3 regions of the Streptomyces sp. NPDC001108 genome follow, and region 3 is predicted to be linked to each of the others. Evidence: riboswitches for the same ligand, from Rfam matches in the RefSeq annotation. Region 3 holds a riboswitch; each other region holds the start of a gene.

Region 1 (4,334 bases), on a different contig from region 3:
CGTTGTTGACGGCGTGGGTCCGGCCGGTGAAGCCGGCGGCCAGGACGTTGCGCAGGACGGTGCGGCCCACGCCGCCGGGGGCCCGGCCGACGCCGATGACGGCGACGGAGCGGGGGGCCAGCAGGCGCTGCACGGAGCGGGCCTCGGCCCGGTGCTCGCGGCCGCGCTGGACGGCGAGGGACTCCTCGGTCGGTTCGAGGTCCAGGGTGAGGTGGACGGAACCGTCCTCGAAGCTGCGCCGCTGGGTGTATCCGGCGTCCCGGAACACCTTGATCATCTTTGTGTTGGCGGGCAGCACCTCGGCGGCGAAGCGACGGATGCCGCGCTCGCGGGCGACGGCCGCGATGTGTTCGAGGAGGGCCGAGGCCACACCCCGGCCCTGGTGCGCGTCCTGGACCAGGAAGGCGACCTCGGCCTCGTCGGCGGGGGCGGAGGCCGGCCTGCCCCGCTCGTCGATCCGGTCGTAGCGGACGGTCGCGATGAACTCGCCGCCGACCGTGACGGCGAGCCCCACCCGGTCGACGTAGTCGTGGTGGGTGAAGCGGTGCACGTCCCGGTCGGACAGCCGGGGGTACGGGGCGAAGAACCGGTAGTACTTCGACTCGTCGGAGACCTGCTCGTAGAAGCTGACCAGCCGCTCGGCGTCGTCCGTGGTGATGGGCCTGATGCGCGCGGTGCCGCCGTCGCGGAGCACCACGTCCGCCTCCCAGTGGGCGGGATAGGCGTGCGGCGGGCTCTGCTCCGGGGCGGGCTCCATGGGCAAAGCGTACGACTCCGTCAGCGGTCGCGTACGTACCGGGGCCGGGGCAGTCTGGGAGAGCCGATCAAGGGGCACCGCGCACGTCGTCGGGGGTCCCGGGGCTCGGCCGGAGCACCGCGCACCACGTGCGAGAATGGTCTAGACAACTAGTGATTCCTGAAGGGCAGAACCATGGCTGAGCGCCGCGTCAACGTCGGTTGGGCCGAGGGCCTGCACGCCCGCCCCGCTTCCATCTTCGTCCGTGCCGCCACGGCCTCCGGCGTCCCCGTGACGATCGCCAAGGCCGACGGTTCCCCGGTGAACGCCGCGTCCATGCTCGCGGTGCTCGGACTCGGCGCGCAGGGCGGCGAGGAGATCGTGCTCGCTTCCGAGGCGGACGACTCCGAGGCCGCTCTGGACCGTCTGGCGAAGCTGGTCGCAGAGGGACTCGAGGAGCTCCCGGAGACCGTCTGAGGCACCCTCCCCGAGAGAGCCGCGGCACCGTGAACCGGAGCCGCGGCTTTTTCATGCCCCGACTAATTCCGCCGGAAAGGAAAGGGGCAGCGGGGATTCCCCCCTTCCACCAGCGGATGAATTCCACCTTCGAACACGGGAAAATCCCTCCCCGCGCGCCGGGGAAATATCCCGGCCGGACCGGAGCACCTCTCTTTCTACGGTGCGTTTGTTAAGTGCGGACACCCGCACTGTTTACGGGATGTTGCGGCCCCCTCACCGGGTTTCCCGGGCGCGGGCCGGGCGGGCGGGGCCGCAGCCGGTGCGCGGCGGCGGTCCGCTCCGCGTGATGGGCCGCCAGCGCCCTGGCCCGGTCCGCGTCGCCGCGCGCCACCGCGTCCACGATGGCCCCGCGCTCGGCCCAGAAGTCCACCGGCCGGTCCGGCGGCTCGACCACGTACATCCAGGCGATCTTGTGCCGCAACTGGCCGAGCAGGGCGATCAGACCGGGGCTGCCGGACGCCTGCGCCAGTGTCTCGTGGAACCAGCCGCCCAGTGGGCGCAGGTCCTCGCCCTCGCCGCGCAGCGCCCGGTCATGGCCGAGGCGGACGAGGCCGCGCAACACCTTGAGGTGGGCCTCGGTGCGACGGCGCGCCGCGCGGGCGGCGCCCAGCGGCTCCAGCATGTTCCGGACCTCCAGCAGGTCGGCCGCCTCCAGGTCGGTGGGCTCGGCGACGCAGGCGCCCGCGTGCCTGCGGGAGACCACGAAGCCCTCGGACTCCAGGGTGCGCAGCGCTTCGCGGACCGGGACGCGGGACACCCCGTACCGGCGGGCCAGCACCTCCTCCGTGAGCCGGCTGCCGCGCGCGAAGACTCCGGAGACGATGTCGTCACGAATCGCTGTGCTTACCGAATGCGCGGGAATGCGCATGCCCGAACCTCCGCCTCAATGCCCGCGAAACGCGGCCGCCCGACACCTGTTCCGTGACTCTATTGCAATGCGGCGGCATTTCCGATGCCGGGCAGGAATCGATGAATATCTTCCGGCCGCGGACCGGTCGCATCGGAGAGCGGTGACGTCGGGGAGCGGTCGCGCGGGAGAGGGGTCACCCGCACCGTGCGGCAGGCATGCCGAAGGCCCCGGACGCGCGGTCCGGGGCCTTCGGTGGATGGTCCGTCAGAGGGCGGCGCCGTGGGCGCGCAGATACGCGACCGGGTCCAGGTCGGAGCCGTACGAAGGCGTCGTGCGGGCTTCGAAGTGGAGGTGCGGGCCGGTGGAGTTGCCGGTGGAGCCGGAGAGGGCGATCTGCTGGCCGGCGGCGACGCTCTGGCCGACCGACACCCCGATCGAGGAAAGGTGGCCGTACTGCGTGTACGTGCCGTCCGTCATCCGGAGCACGATGTTGTTGCCGTACGCGCCGCCCCAGCCGGCCTCGACGACCGTACCGGCGCCGACGGCGACGACGGAGCTGCCGGAGGCGGCGTGGAAGTCGACGCCCGAGTGGCTGCCGGAGGACCAGAGCGAGCCGCCGGACTTGTAGCCGGTGGTGACGTACGAACCGGCGACCGGGAGACGGAAGGCTCCCGGCACCGTGCGCTCGGCGGACCGGGCGACGCGGGCCGTACCGGCGCGGGACCCGGCGGCGCGCTCCGCCGCCGCCCTCGCCTCGGCCTTCTTCTTGGCTTCGGCCTTCTTGCGCGCCTCGGCCTTCTTGTGCGCCTCGGCCTTGGCCTTCGCCGTGGCGACGGCCTGGCTCGCCTGCGCGTCGGCCTGGGCGCCGATCCGCTCGGCAAGGGTCTTCTCGATGGTGAGGACCTGGGTGAGGCCGGTGTCCTCGACAGCGGCGGACTCCGACTCCGCGGCGACGGCCGGGGCGGCCAGACCGCCGATGACACCGGTGGTGGCGAGGGTCGCGACGCCGACGGCCTTCGCGCCCCTGCGCGTCAGTCGGCTCGGGGCACGATGCTTCCCCGTGGCACGGGTGAACGCCATGAAGTGGCTGGTCCTTTCCTTCCTTCTCGCCTACCGGGTTAGCTGACGGGTTCGGAGCAGGAAGGTCTCCTACGGACACCTCGGCCTCTCGGGGCTCAGGCGTCCGATTCACCCCAGGGACTACATGGGTCCCCGGCTCCCCGGGCTCGCGCCGGACGGGGACTCGGCGATGACTGTCCGGTACGCCCCTGATGCGGCATACGAGTGACGAACAGTCGAGCCGACGCTAAACGGGGGCACTTACATCCACCAAATGGACAGGCCATTTTGTAGCGCATCCCACAGGGCAGACGGGCAACCTCCCCACGGAACGGACAAAAGGGGCGAATCTCGCACATCTTGCTTGCGGGATCCGCCCCCATGCCCTGCTGTCCGCCGGTTCTCCCCTGCCCCGTACCGGTCCCGTGGCAGGGAAGAGCCGGGAAGGGCCGAGAAGCCGGCGGGTCAGCCGGTGACCACCGACACCTCGCCGATGCCCAGGGCCCGGACGGGCTCCTCGATCCGCGCCGCGTCACCGACCAGGACGGTGACCAGCCGGTCGACCGGGAAGGCGTTGACGACCGCCGCGGTCGCCTCGACCGTGCCGGTCTCCGCGAGGCGGGCGTACAGCTGCGCCTGGTAGTCGTCCGGCAGATGCTGCTCGACCTGGTCGGCGAGGGTGCCCGCGACGGAGGCCGCCATCTCGAACTTCAGCGGCGCGACACCCACCAGGTTCTGCACCGCCGTCTCGCGCTCCTCGTCGGTGAGGCCCTCGGCGGCCAGGGTCCGCAGGACCGTCCACAGGTCCTTGAGGGCCGGCTCGGTGGATTCCGTGTCCACCGAACCGCTGATGGCCAGCATCGCGGCGCCGGTGGCGCCCGAGGCGGAGTCCGCAGCGGTCGAGCGCAGCACCTGGGCGAAGGCCCGCACTCCGTACGTGTAGCCCTTCTCCTCGCGCAGCACCCGGTCGAGGCGGGAGGTGAGCGTGCCGCCGAGGCAGTAGGTGCCGAGGACCTGGGCCGGCCACACGCTGTCGTGGCGGTCGGCACCGATCCGGCCGATCAGCAGCTGGGTCTGGACCGCGCCCGGACGGTCGACGATCACCACCCGGCCGGTGTCGTCGGCGGTGATCGGCGGCACCGGGCGGGGCGCGGCGGCCTCGCCCGACCA
Region 2 (4,334 bases), on a different contig from region 3:
GGCGTCGCGGACGTACGACCTGAAGGCGCGCTCGCGGTCCTGCGCGTCCTTGATGTCGTGCTCGGCCATGGCAGGACCCCGGAAGATCAAGTACAGCAGTACGCCGAGGAACGGCAGGATCAGAACGATGATCAGCCAGCCGGCCTTGGCCCAGCCGCCGAGTTCGTGGCTGCGGAAGATGTCCGTAATGATCTTGAACAGCAGGAACAGCCACATGACCCAGAGGAAGAACACCAGCATGGTCCAGAAGAGGTTGAGCATGGGGTAGTCGTCCACGGATCTCTCCTCGGTCGACGCGCGCGTTCCGCACGGTGACGAACAGGGGTAAATAAGTCATATCACCGCATATCTGGGCTCGCCTGTTGTCCGTCGACGGCCGGGTCGGTGGACCGGGGTGGTCAAAAGGGCGTCGGGGATGGCGTAGAGTTGGGTTTACCGACGCGGGGTGGAGCAGCTCGGTAGCTCGCTGGGCTCATAACCCAGAGGTCGCAGGTTCAAATCCTGTCCCCGCTACTGAAGAATCGGGCCCGGTACGCATACAGCGTGCCGGGCCCGATTCATTTTCTCCCGGGCCTGAGCGGGTACCTCCTTCGGTCGACGCGGAGTCGCCGCCCGTTCCCGCTCCGGTGAGGCTGGGGGACGGGGCGCGGCGCCGTCCGCGGCCGCGTGTGTACCGGGCAGGAGACCACAGGTGTGGAAGTGGGAGAAGGGGCGCGGTCGGCCCGCCGGGGGTGACACCCGCGGCCGGAGTTTCGTCCGTACGCTGCCCGCGCTGATGATCCTCGGCGGACTGCTCTTCGACGGCCTCACCCCGCAGACCTTCACCGCCATTCCGTTCTTCGTGGCCGCGCCGCTGATCGCCGCCCCGTTCTTCTCGCTGACCAGCACCATCCGGACCGCCGTCGCCTCGATGCTGGCGGTCATCCTGTTGCGCCTCTACAGCAGTACGTTGCCGGAGGTCGTGCCGCTGATCGAGCTGCTCACCCTGGCCACCGTCTCGGTCCTCGCGGTCGTGATCAACGGAGTGGTGCGGCGGAGCAACGAACAACTGGCCTCCGCGCGGTTCATCGCCGAGACGGCCATGCGCGCGGTGGTGCCCCAGCCGGCCGCCCGGATCGCGGGCCTCCAGGTCGCGGCGCGGTACGAGGCGGCGCAGGCGGACGAGTACGTCGGCGGCGACCTGTTCGCCGTGGCGGACACCCCGCACGGGGTGCGGATGGTGGTCGGGGACGTACGCGGCAAGGGGCTCGGGGCCGTGGAGACGGTCGCGGTGGTCATCGGGGCGTTCCGCGAGGCGGCCGAGCAGGAGCCCTCGCTGGCGGACGTGGCGGGCCGACTGGAGCGGGCGTTGTCCCGGGAGGAGGCACGGCGGGGCGGGCTCGACGTGCTCGAAGGCTTCATCACCGCCGTACTGGCCGAGATCCCGGCCGGGCTGTCCCGGGTGCGGGTCGTCAACCGGGGGCACCCCGAGCCGATCCTGCTCCACCCGGACGGGGCGCTGGAGGTGCTGCGGCCCTCGGTGCCCGCGCTGCCGCTCGGCATGGGGCTGGGGGCGTGGTCGGAGCGGACGGACGAATGGGAGCTGCCGGACGGGACGACGCTGCTCCTCTACACGGACGGCCTCTCCGAGGCGCGGAACGCCGAGGGGGTCTTCTACGACCCGGCGGCCCGGCTGCGCGGGCGGATCTTTCCGGGGCCGGAGGAGCTGCTCTCGGCGCTGACCGACGACGTACGCCTGCACACCGGCGGCGAGACGACCGACGACATGGCGCTGCTCGCGGTGGTACGTCCCGCGCGGGGGCAGCCGGACCGGCGCCGGACCGTGCGGATCGTGGGCGTGGAGCAGGATCGAACGGGCGGGGAGCAGAGTTGAACGGGCGGGGCCGGGGCGAGCGGGCGGGGAACGGGACTGGACGGGCGCGGGGCGGGACTTGACGGGCGCGGGGCGACTGGGTCGAACCGCCGCGAGGCGATGCCACCGTGCGTAATCGAAGGACGCCGCTCCGCATAACATTTGACACAACGTCAGAATTGAGTCGGCCGCTGAGTGGCGGTCAAGTGGGCCTGTTGGTCTGGCTATGTCCAGTAAAGTCCAGGCCAAAGACGTGAACGATCAGTGGGAACAGCTTGGAATGCGGCCCCAGTGTCTATTAACGTTCGATAACGCAGCGCGGTCGTCCCAGCCGTCATCAATGGCGGCGCCGTGCGCGAGCGCCGAATTCCGCAAGGGAACCGGGGAACCACCACCATGGGGTGAATCGGACACCTGTGTCTCGTGAGAGACGGAGGTGCCCGTAGGAGACCTTCCTGCTCCGAACCCGTCAGCTAACCCGGTAGGCGAGAAGGAAGGAAAGGAGTGCGCCCCCGTGGCGTCCAACAAGCCTGCCCCAGAAGCCCCTTCACGGTTCCAGGGCGATCACGGCGATTACGGCACCGGCTACGGCGTTGCCGACTACGGCTACGGCACCGGCCTCGACGCCGACCGCACCGCTGAGTTCACCACCGACTTCCGTTCCGACGCCGGCGACGGCGAGGCCGAGCGCGGCTGGAGCGAGTGGAACCCCACGGAGGAGACGGTCCGCCCGGTGCGCGGCCGGCACCGTGTCGCCAAGCAGCGCACGGGGCTCGCCCGCAGCTCCACGGTCCTGGGCGTCGGCGTGATAGCGGCGGTCGGCGCGGGCGGCATGGCCACCGCGCAGGGCAAGCCCCCGGTCTCCATCTCGGTGCCGGACGCGATCACGAACAACCTCCCGGACGCCAAGTCCCTGCCCGGTGTGGGCGCCCTGTTCTCCGACGGGTCCGAGACCGACGGAGCGGACCAGGCCGTCACCGCCCCGCTCACCACCGCCGGCATCACCACCGCCGAGGCCGAGCAGGGTGCCACGGACGCCGGTGAGGCGCTGCGCGCCCGCATTCTCCAGCAGGCCGAGCAGCAGCAGGACGCGGCCGCCGCCGAGGCGAAGGCGGCCGAGGAGAAGGCCGCCGCCGAGAAGGCAGCCGCCGAGGCGAAGAAGCAGCAGGACGCGGCCGAGGCCAAGGTCGCCGCCGAGAAGAAGAAGGCGGAGGAAGAGGCCAAGAAGAAGGCGGAGGCCCTGCGGCTGGCCAAGCTCGCCGCCAGCTACTCCCTCCCGACCTTCTCGTACACGATCACCTCGACCTACGGCCAGGCCGGGTCGATGTGGTCCTCCGGCCACCACACCGGCCTCGACTTCGCCGCCCCGACCGGCACCCCGATCAAGGCCGTCCACAGCGGCACGATCAAGTCGGCCGGTCTGGCCGGTTCGTACGGGTACCGCACCGTGCTGGAGCTGGACGACGGTACGGAGATCTGGTTCTGCCACCAGTCGTCGATCGGTGTCAGCGTGGGCCAGAAGGTCACCACCGGCGAGACCATTGGCCGGGTCGGTGCGACCGGCAACGTGACCGGCCCCCACCTCCACCTGGAGGTCCACACCCCCGACGGTTCGGGCATCGACCCGATGGCCTGGTTCCAGAGCAAGGGCCTCAACCCCTGATCCGTCCTCCGGGCACCGCTCCCCGGGCCGGTTCCTCCGGTGCCGGGGCCGGTCCGTCCGGCCCATGAACCCCGGCAGCCCCGACGCTCTCCCCCCGACGTCAGGGCTGCCGGTCCTTTTCCCGCTCCCGACCCCGTCCGCGGGCGACCCCGTCCGCTGCCGACCCCGTCCGCGGGCGTCCGTTCGGGGGACGGGAACGGGAACGGTCCGGCGCGAACGGAATAGCGGGCCCGCCGGGGTTCGTTGATCCACTCATGACTTCTCTTCGCCCGCTGGGCTCCTCCGGTCTCCAGGTCTTCCCGCTCGCACTCGGTGGCAACGTGTTCGGCTGGACGGCCGACGAGGCACAGTCCTTCGCCGTGCTGGACGCGTACACCGCGGCCGGGGGCAACTTCGTCGACACCGCGGACGGCTACTCCGCCTGGGTTCCGGGCAACAAGGGCGGGGAGTCGGAGACGGTCATCGGGAAGTGGCTCGCCTCCCGCTCCGACCGCGACGACCTCGTCATCGCCACCAAGGTCTCCACCCACCCCGACTACAAGGGGCTCGCCCCGGCCAACATCAAGGCCGCCGCCGAGGCGTCGCTGCGCCGGCTCGGCACCGACCGCATCGACCTCTACTACACGCACTTCGACGACGAGTCCGTGCCGGTCGAGGAGATCATCACCGCCCTGGACGAGCTGGTGAAGGAGGGCAAGGTCCGGGAGATCGCCGCCTCCAACATCAGCCCCGAGCGGCTCCGGGCCTCGCTGGACTTCTCCGAGCGCGAGGGCCTGGCCCGCTACGTCGCCCTCCAGCCGCACTACAACCTGGTCTCCC
Region 3 (4,334 bases):
GACCGCACATCTCCGTGAGGCACCAGGGGCGTTGACCGGCCCTCCCGGCCGGTCGACGCCCCTCGCCCGGGGTTTTCCGGCCAGGACCGGAAGCCCACGCAACGGCCGGATCGCCTCTCCACGCCTACCCGTTCGGCGGGTTCACGGCGTTCCCGCGCGCCTCGGCCACCTCGTGGAACCGGTCGTTGGGCAGGCCAGGTCGATGGCTGAATACCCCCTCCTTCTTCTGTACGTCCTGTACATTTTTCACGGAAGCCCGCCCAGGGCCCGGCCCGTACCGTTCCGGAAGAGAGGCGTCGCCATGCCGTTCCGCCCCGCAGCCCGCCATGTACTGCCCGAGTTCACCGAGCGCACGGCGGACGGTGTCCGCACCTTCGATCCGTACTCCAAGCTGCTCGCCGAGCGGATCGTCTTCCTCGGCACCCCGGTCGACGACGCCGCCGCCTCGGACCTGATCGCGCAGTTCATGTATCTGGAGCACGCGGCCCCCGACCGGCCCCTCTCGCTCTACATCAACTCCCCCGGCGGCTCGTTCGAGGCCATGTCCGCGATCTACGACACGATGCGGTACGTGGACTGCGAGGTGGAGACCTTCTGCCTCGGCCAGGCCGGCCCCTGCGCCTCCGTACTGCTCGCCGCCGGGACGCCCGGCCGTCGGCACGCGCTGCCCGGCGCCCGGGTGCTCGTGCGCCAGCCCGAACTTCCCGAGCCGATGCGGGGTCAGCCGTCCGACCTGGCCATCGAGGCGCGGGAGATGGAACGGCTGCACGCGCTCCTCGTCGACCTGCTGGCCCGGCACACCGGGCAGGACGCCGGGCGGATCGCCGAGGACATCGAGCGCGACCTGATCCTCGACGCGGCCGGGGCCCGGGCGTACGGCCTGGTGGACCATGTCCTGGAGAACCGGAACGCCGTCCGCGCACCGCACGGCGCGCGGTGACCGCCCGATGCGACCGCCGGAGCCCCGGCCGCTTCCCGCGCTGACCAGGGCCGAGGGGGAGTTCATCGACCGTTACCTCGATGTCGTCGACCAGGTCGGGCGGATCAACCCGGCCCGGGGCAGCGACACCTACGGCGCCCTGCGCGCCGCACAGGCGCTGGCCTCGCACGCGGTCGCACTGCGGGACGCCCTGACGCTGATGCACGAGCGCGGGGAGGCACACATCCACGCCGCGACACTCGCCCGGGCGCTGCGCGTCCTGGACGGCGAGCGCCGCGCCGGGCGCGTCACCGTGCCACCGGCTCCCACCGGTTGACCGGAGCGTACGCTCCGCCGTGGGCGGCGCGGCCCACCGCACCGCCCACGGCCCGCATCCCGTCCCAGGGGGGCGACACACCCGACACGGTGATCGAATTTCCTCGCTCGTTCGGCGTAGGAAGTCCCCTGCGCAAGAGACCGCTCGACTTGCGCGTTTCGCGTGGACCACGGCTGGAACCGGCGCTTCCGCCGCTGGTACCGCGCCGGTCCGATCGTCCGGCGACGGTCCGGAAGGACAGATGTCCACCCGAATGGATCAGCCGTGAGGAGCCTCACATATCCGTTTTTCAGCTCGGAAATCCACCGGCCCGTGGGTCAAGATCCCTGGGACGACAAGCCCCCGCCACCGCGGCGGGGCGGTCCGGGTGGACGCCGAGTCCTGCCGCCGTCCGGATGCCTGGTCGACGAAAGTGGATCGGCAGGAGTGGAGGACCCGAGCACAACGGGTCGGCCCGGGCACACCGGACGGCCCTCGGGGTGAAGCCGCACCACGCGGCCGGGCGACTTCGCAGGCCCGAACCCGACAGGTCACCCTTCACAGGCGGCTGACGAAGGGTTGCGCATGTCTGCGCAGGTTCATGTCCCGTCCTTGCTCGCCCGGGCCGGAACGGCCTCGGTCCTCACTCTCGCCGCCGTCGGCGGCACCATGTTCGCGCCGGGCGCCCCTACGGAGGCCCAGGCCGCGACCGTATCGATGAAGGCGCTCGACATCGCGGCGTCGAAGAAGGGCTCACCGTACCGTTGGGGCGCCGCGGGCCCCCACCGCTTCGACTGCTCGGGCCTGACGCTCTACGCGTTCAAGAAGGCGGGCAGGACGCTCCCCCGCACGGCCCAGCAGCAGTACAACCGGGCCAAGCACGTCCGGTCCTCGGACCGGCGCCGGGGCGACCTGGTCTTCTTCCACTCCGGCCGCAGCGTCTACCACGTCGGGATCTACGCCGGGGAGAACCGGATCTGGCACTCCCCGAAGGCCGGCGCCGTGGTGAGGCTGGAGAAGATCTGGAGCAGGAGCGTCTACTACGGCCGGGTCGGCTGAGCCCCGGCCGGCCCGCCACGCGGTCGCGGCCGCGTATCGCGTTCGGCGCCGGACCGTCCGGCGCGGCCCCCTACCTGATCGGCTCCGGCCCGTCCGGCCCGACGGAAGGGAGGGAGGCCGCGCGTTCCTCACCGGGCCGCGCGGCGTGTCCGTCGCACCCCGGCCGACGGACACGTACGGGGCGAGTGCGGTCAGCCGGCGGGCGCGGTGCGCAGGACGGTCGACACGGCGGTGGCGATCTCCTCCTCGGTCAGGTCGGCGCGCGCGGTCAGCCGGAGCCGGGACACCCCGTCCGGTACCGACGGGGGCCTGAAGCAGCCGACGGCGACCCCGGCGGCACGGCAGTCGGCCGCCCAGCGCACCGCCGCGTCCGCGGAGGGGGCGCGCACCGACACCACGGCCGCGTCGGGGCGTACGGCGGTCAGCCCGGCCCCGGTCAGCCGTTCGTGGAGCGTGGCGGCCACGGCGCGGGCCCGGCCGGCCCGTTCCGGTTCGCGGCGCAGCAGCCGCAGGCTCGCCAGGGCGGCGCCCGCCGCGGCCGGTGCGAGACCGGTGTCGAAGATGAACGTCCGGCCCGTGTTGACGAGGTGTTCGATGACGCGGGCCGGTCCGAGGACGGCCCCGCCCTGGCTGCCCAGGGACTTGGAGAGGGTCAGGGTGGTGACGGTCCCGGCGGTGCCCGCGAGCGAGGCGGCGGCCGGCGCACCCCGGCCGCCGGGCCCGAGCACGCCCAGGCCGTGTGCGTCGTCGATGAGCAGGGCGGCGTCCTCCGCGCGGCAGACCTCGGCCAGTTCGGGCAGCGGGGCCGCGTCGCCGTCGACCGAGAAGACGGAGTCCGTGACGGCGAGCGCCCGCCCGTCCCGTGTCCGCAGGGCCTTGCGTACGGCCTCGGGGTCGGCGTGCGGGACGACGGCGGTCCGGGCGCGGGAGAGCCGGCAGCCGTCCACGATCGAGGCATGGTTGCCCGCGTCGGAGACGATCAGCGAGCCGTGTCCGGTGAGCGCCGTGACGGCGGCGAGGTTGGCCGCGTAGCCGGACGACAGCACCAGGGCCGCCTCGAAGCCGCAGAACTCGGCCAGTTCCCGTTCGAGTTCGGCGTGGAGCGCGGTGGAGCCGGTGACCAGCCGTGAACCGGTCGCGCCCGCGCCCCATTCGTGTGCGGCGGCGGCCGCGGCCGCCGTGACGTCGGGGTGTCTGGCCAGCCCCAGGTAGTCGTTGCTCGCGAGGTCCAGGAGCCCTGAGGCGGCGGCCCGGGGGCGGAGGACACGGACGAGTCCGGCATCGGCACGACGGCGTGCCTCGGCGTCGATCCAGCCGAACGGGTCGAAGGGCATGAGCGGTCCCTTTTGTAGGCAGCTCACAGACCCTAACCGTGGGAACCGCCGGTCATGGTGTGGCAATACACACACCCTCGACAGGCACTGTTGTCCGGTTCCTCCTTGGCTGCGGGACGTCGGTAGGACAGGATCTTCGCCATGGACCTCCTGACCACACTGGTGGACAAGGGCCTGCGGCGTGAGCTGCCGACCCGTGAAGAAGCCCTCGCCGTGCTGGCGACCTCGGACGACGATCTGCTCGAAGTGGTGGCCGCGGCCGGGAAGGTGCGCCGCCAGTGGTTCGGGCGGCGCGTGAAACTCAACTACCTGGTCAACCTCAAGTCGGGGCTGTGCCCCGAGGACTGCTCGTACTGCTCGCAGCGGCTCGGCTCCAAGGCCGGGATCCTCAAGTACACCTGGCTGAAGCCGGACGAGGCGTCGAAGGTCGCCGCGGCCGGAGTGGCGGGCGGGGCCAAGCGGGTGTGCCTGGTCGCGAGCGGCCGCGGTCCCACGGACCGCGACGTCGACCGGGTCTCGGAGACCATCGAGGCGATCAAGGAGCAGAACGAGGGCGTCGAGGTGTGCGCCTGCCTGGGTCTGCTCTCCGACGGCCAGGCCGAGCGGCTGCGGTCGGCCGGCGCCGACGCGTACAACCACAACCTCAACACGTCCGAGGCGACGTACGGGGACATCACCAGCACCCACACCTACGCGGACCGGGTGG

What was found. Region 3 has a riboswitch for cyclic di-AMP ahead of ACWC97_RS20055 (C40 family peptidase). Riboswitches for the same ligand answer to the same signal wherever they lie in the genome.
Region 1: another riboswitch for cyclic di-AMP. It lies ahead of ACWC97_RS11020 (M23 family metallopeptidase); the one in region 3 lies ahead of ACWC97_RS20055 (C40 family peptidase).
Region 2: another riboswitch for cyclic di-AMP. It lies ahead of ACWC97_RS29320 (M23 family metallopeptidase); the one in region 3 lies ahead of ACWC97_RS20055 (C40 family peptidase).

Annotation. Positions count from the first base shown of each region.
Region 1 covers NZ_JBSFKL010000003.1:564,895-569,228, forward strand. Annotated here, with positions in the region: gene ACWC97_RS11005 (bifunctional acetate--CoA ligase family protein/GNAT family N-acetyltransferase) at 1-757, opposite strand, end outside; gene ACWC97_RS11010 (HPr family phosphocarrier protein) at 932-1,213, shown strand; gene ACWC97_RS11015 (GntR family transcriptional regulator) at 1,425-2,123, opposite strand; gene ACWC97_RS11020 (M23 family metallopeptidase) at 2,370-3,185, opposite strand; cyclic di-AMP (ydaO/yuaA leader) riboswitch at 3,199-3,364, opposite strand; gene ACWC97_RS11025 (M16 family metallopeptidase) at 3,630-4,334, opposite strand, start outside.
Region 2 covers NZ_JBSFKL010000017.1:112,060-116,393, forward strand. Annotated here, with positions in the region: gene ACWC97_RS29305 (SHOCT domain-containing protein) at 1-276, opposite strand, end outside; tRNA gene ACWC97_RS29310 (tRNA-Met) at 440-513, shown strand; gene ACWC97_RS29315 (PP2C family protein-serine/threonine phosphatase) at 692-1,873, shown strand; cyclic di-AMP (ydaO/yuaA leader) riboswitch at 2,203-2,355, shown strand; gene ACWC97_RS29320 (M23 family metallopeptidase) at 2,367-3,515, shown strand; gene ACWC97_RS29325 (aldo/keto reductase) at 3,770-4,334, shown strand, end outside.
Region 3 covers NZ_JBSFKL010000008.1:234,550-238,883, forward strand. Annotated here, with positions in the region: gene ACWC97_RS20045 (ATP-dependent Clp protease proteolytic subunit) at 302-940, shown strand; gene ACWC97_RS20050 (hypothetical protein) at 948-1,256, shown strand; cyclic di-AMP (ydaO/yuaA leader) riboswitch at 1,651-1,817, shown strand; gene ACWC97_RS20055 (C40 family peptidase) at 1,821-2,294, shown strand; gene ACWC97_RS20060 (8-amino-7-oxononanoate synthase) at 2,486-3,628, opposite strand; gene bioB (biotin synthase BioB) at 3,770-4,334, shown strand, end outside.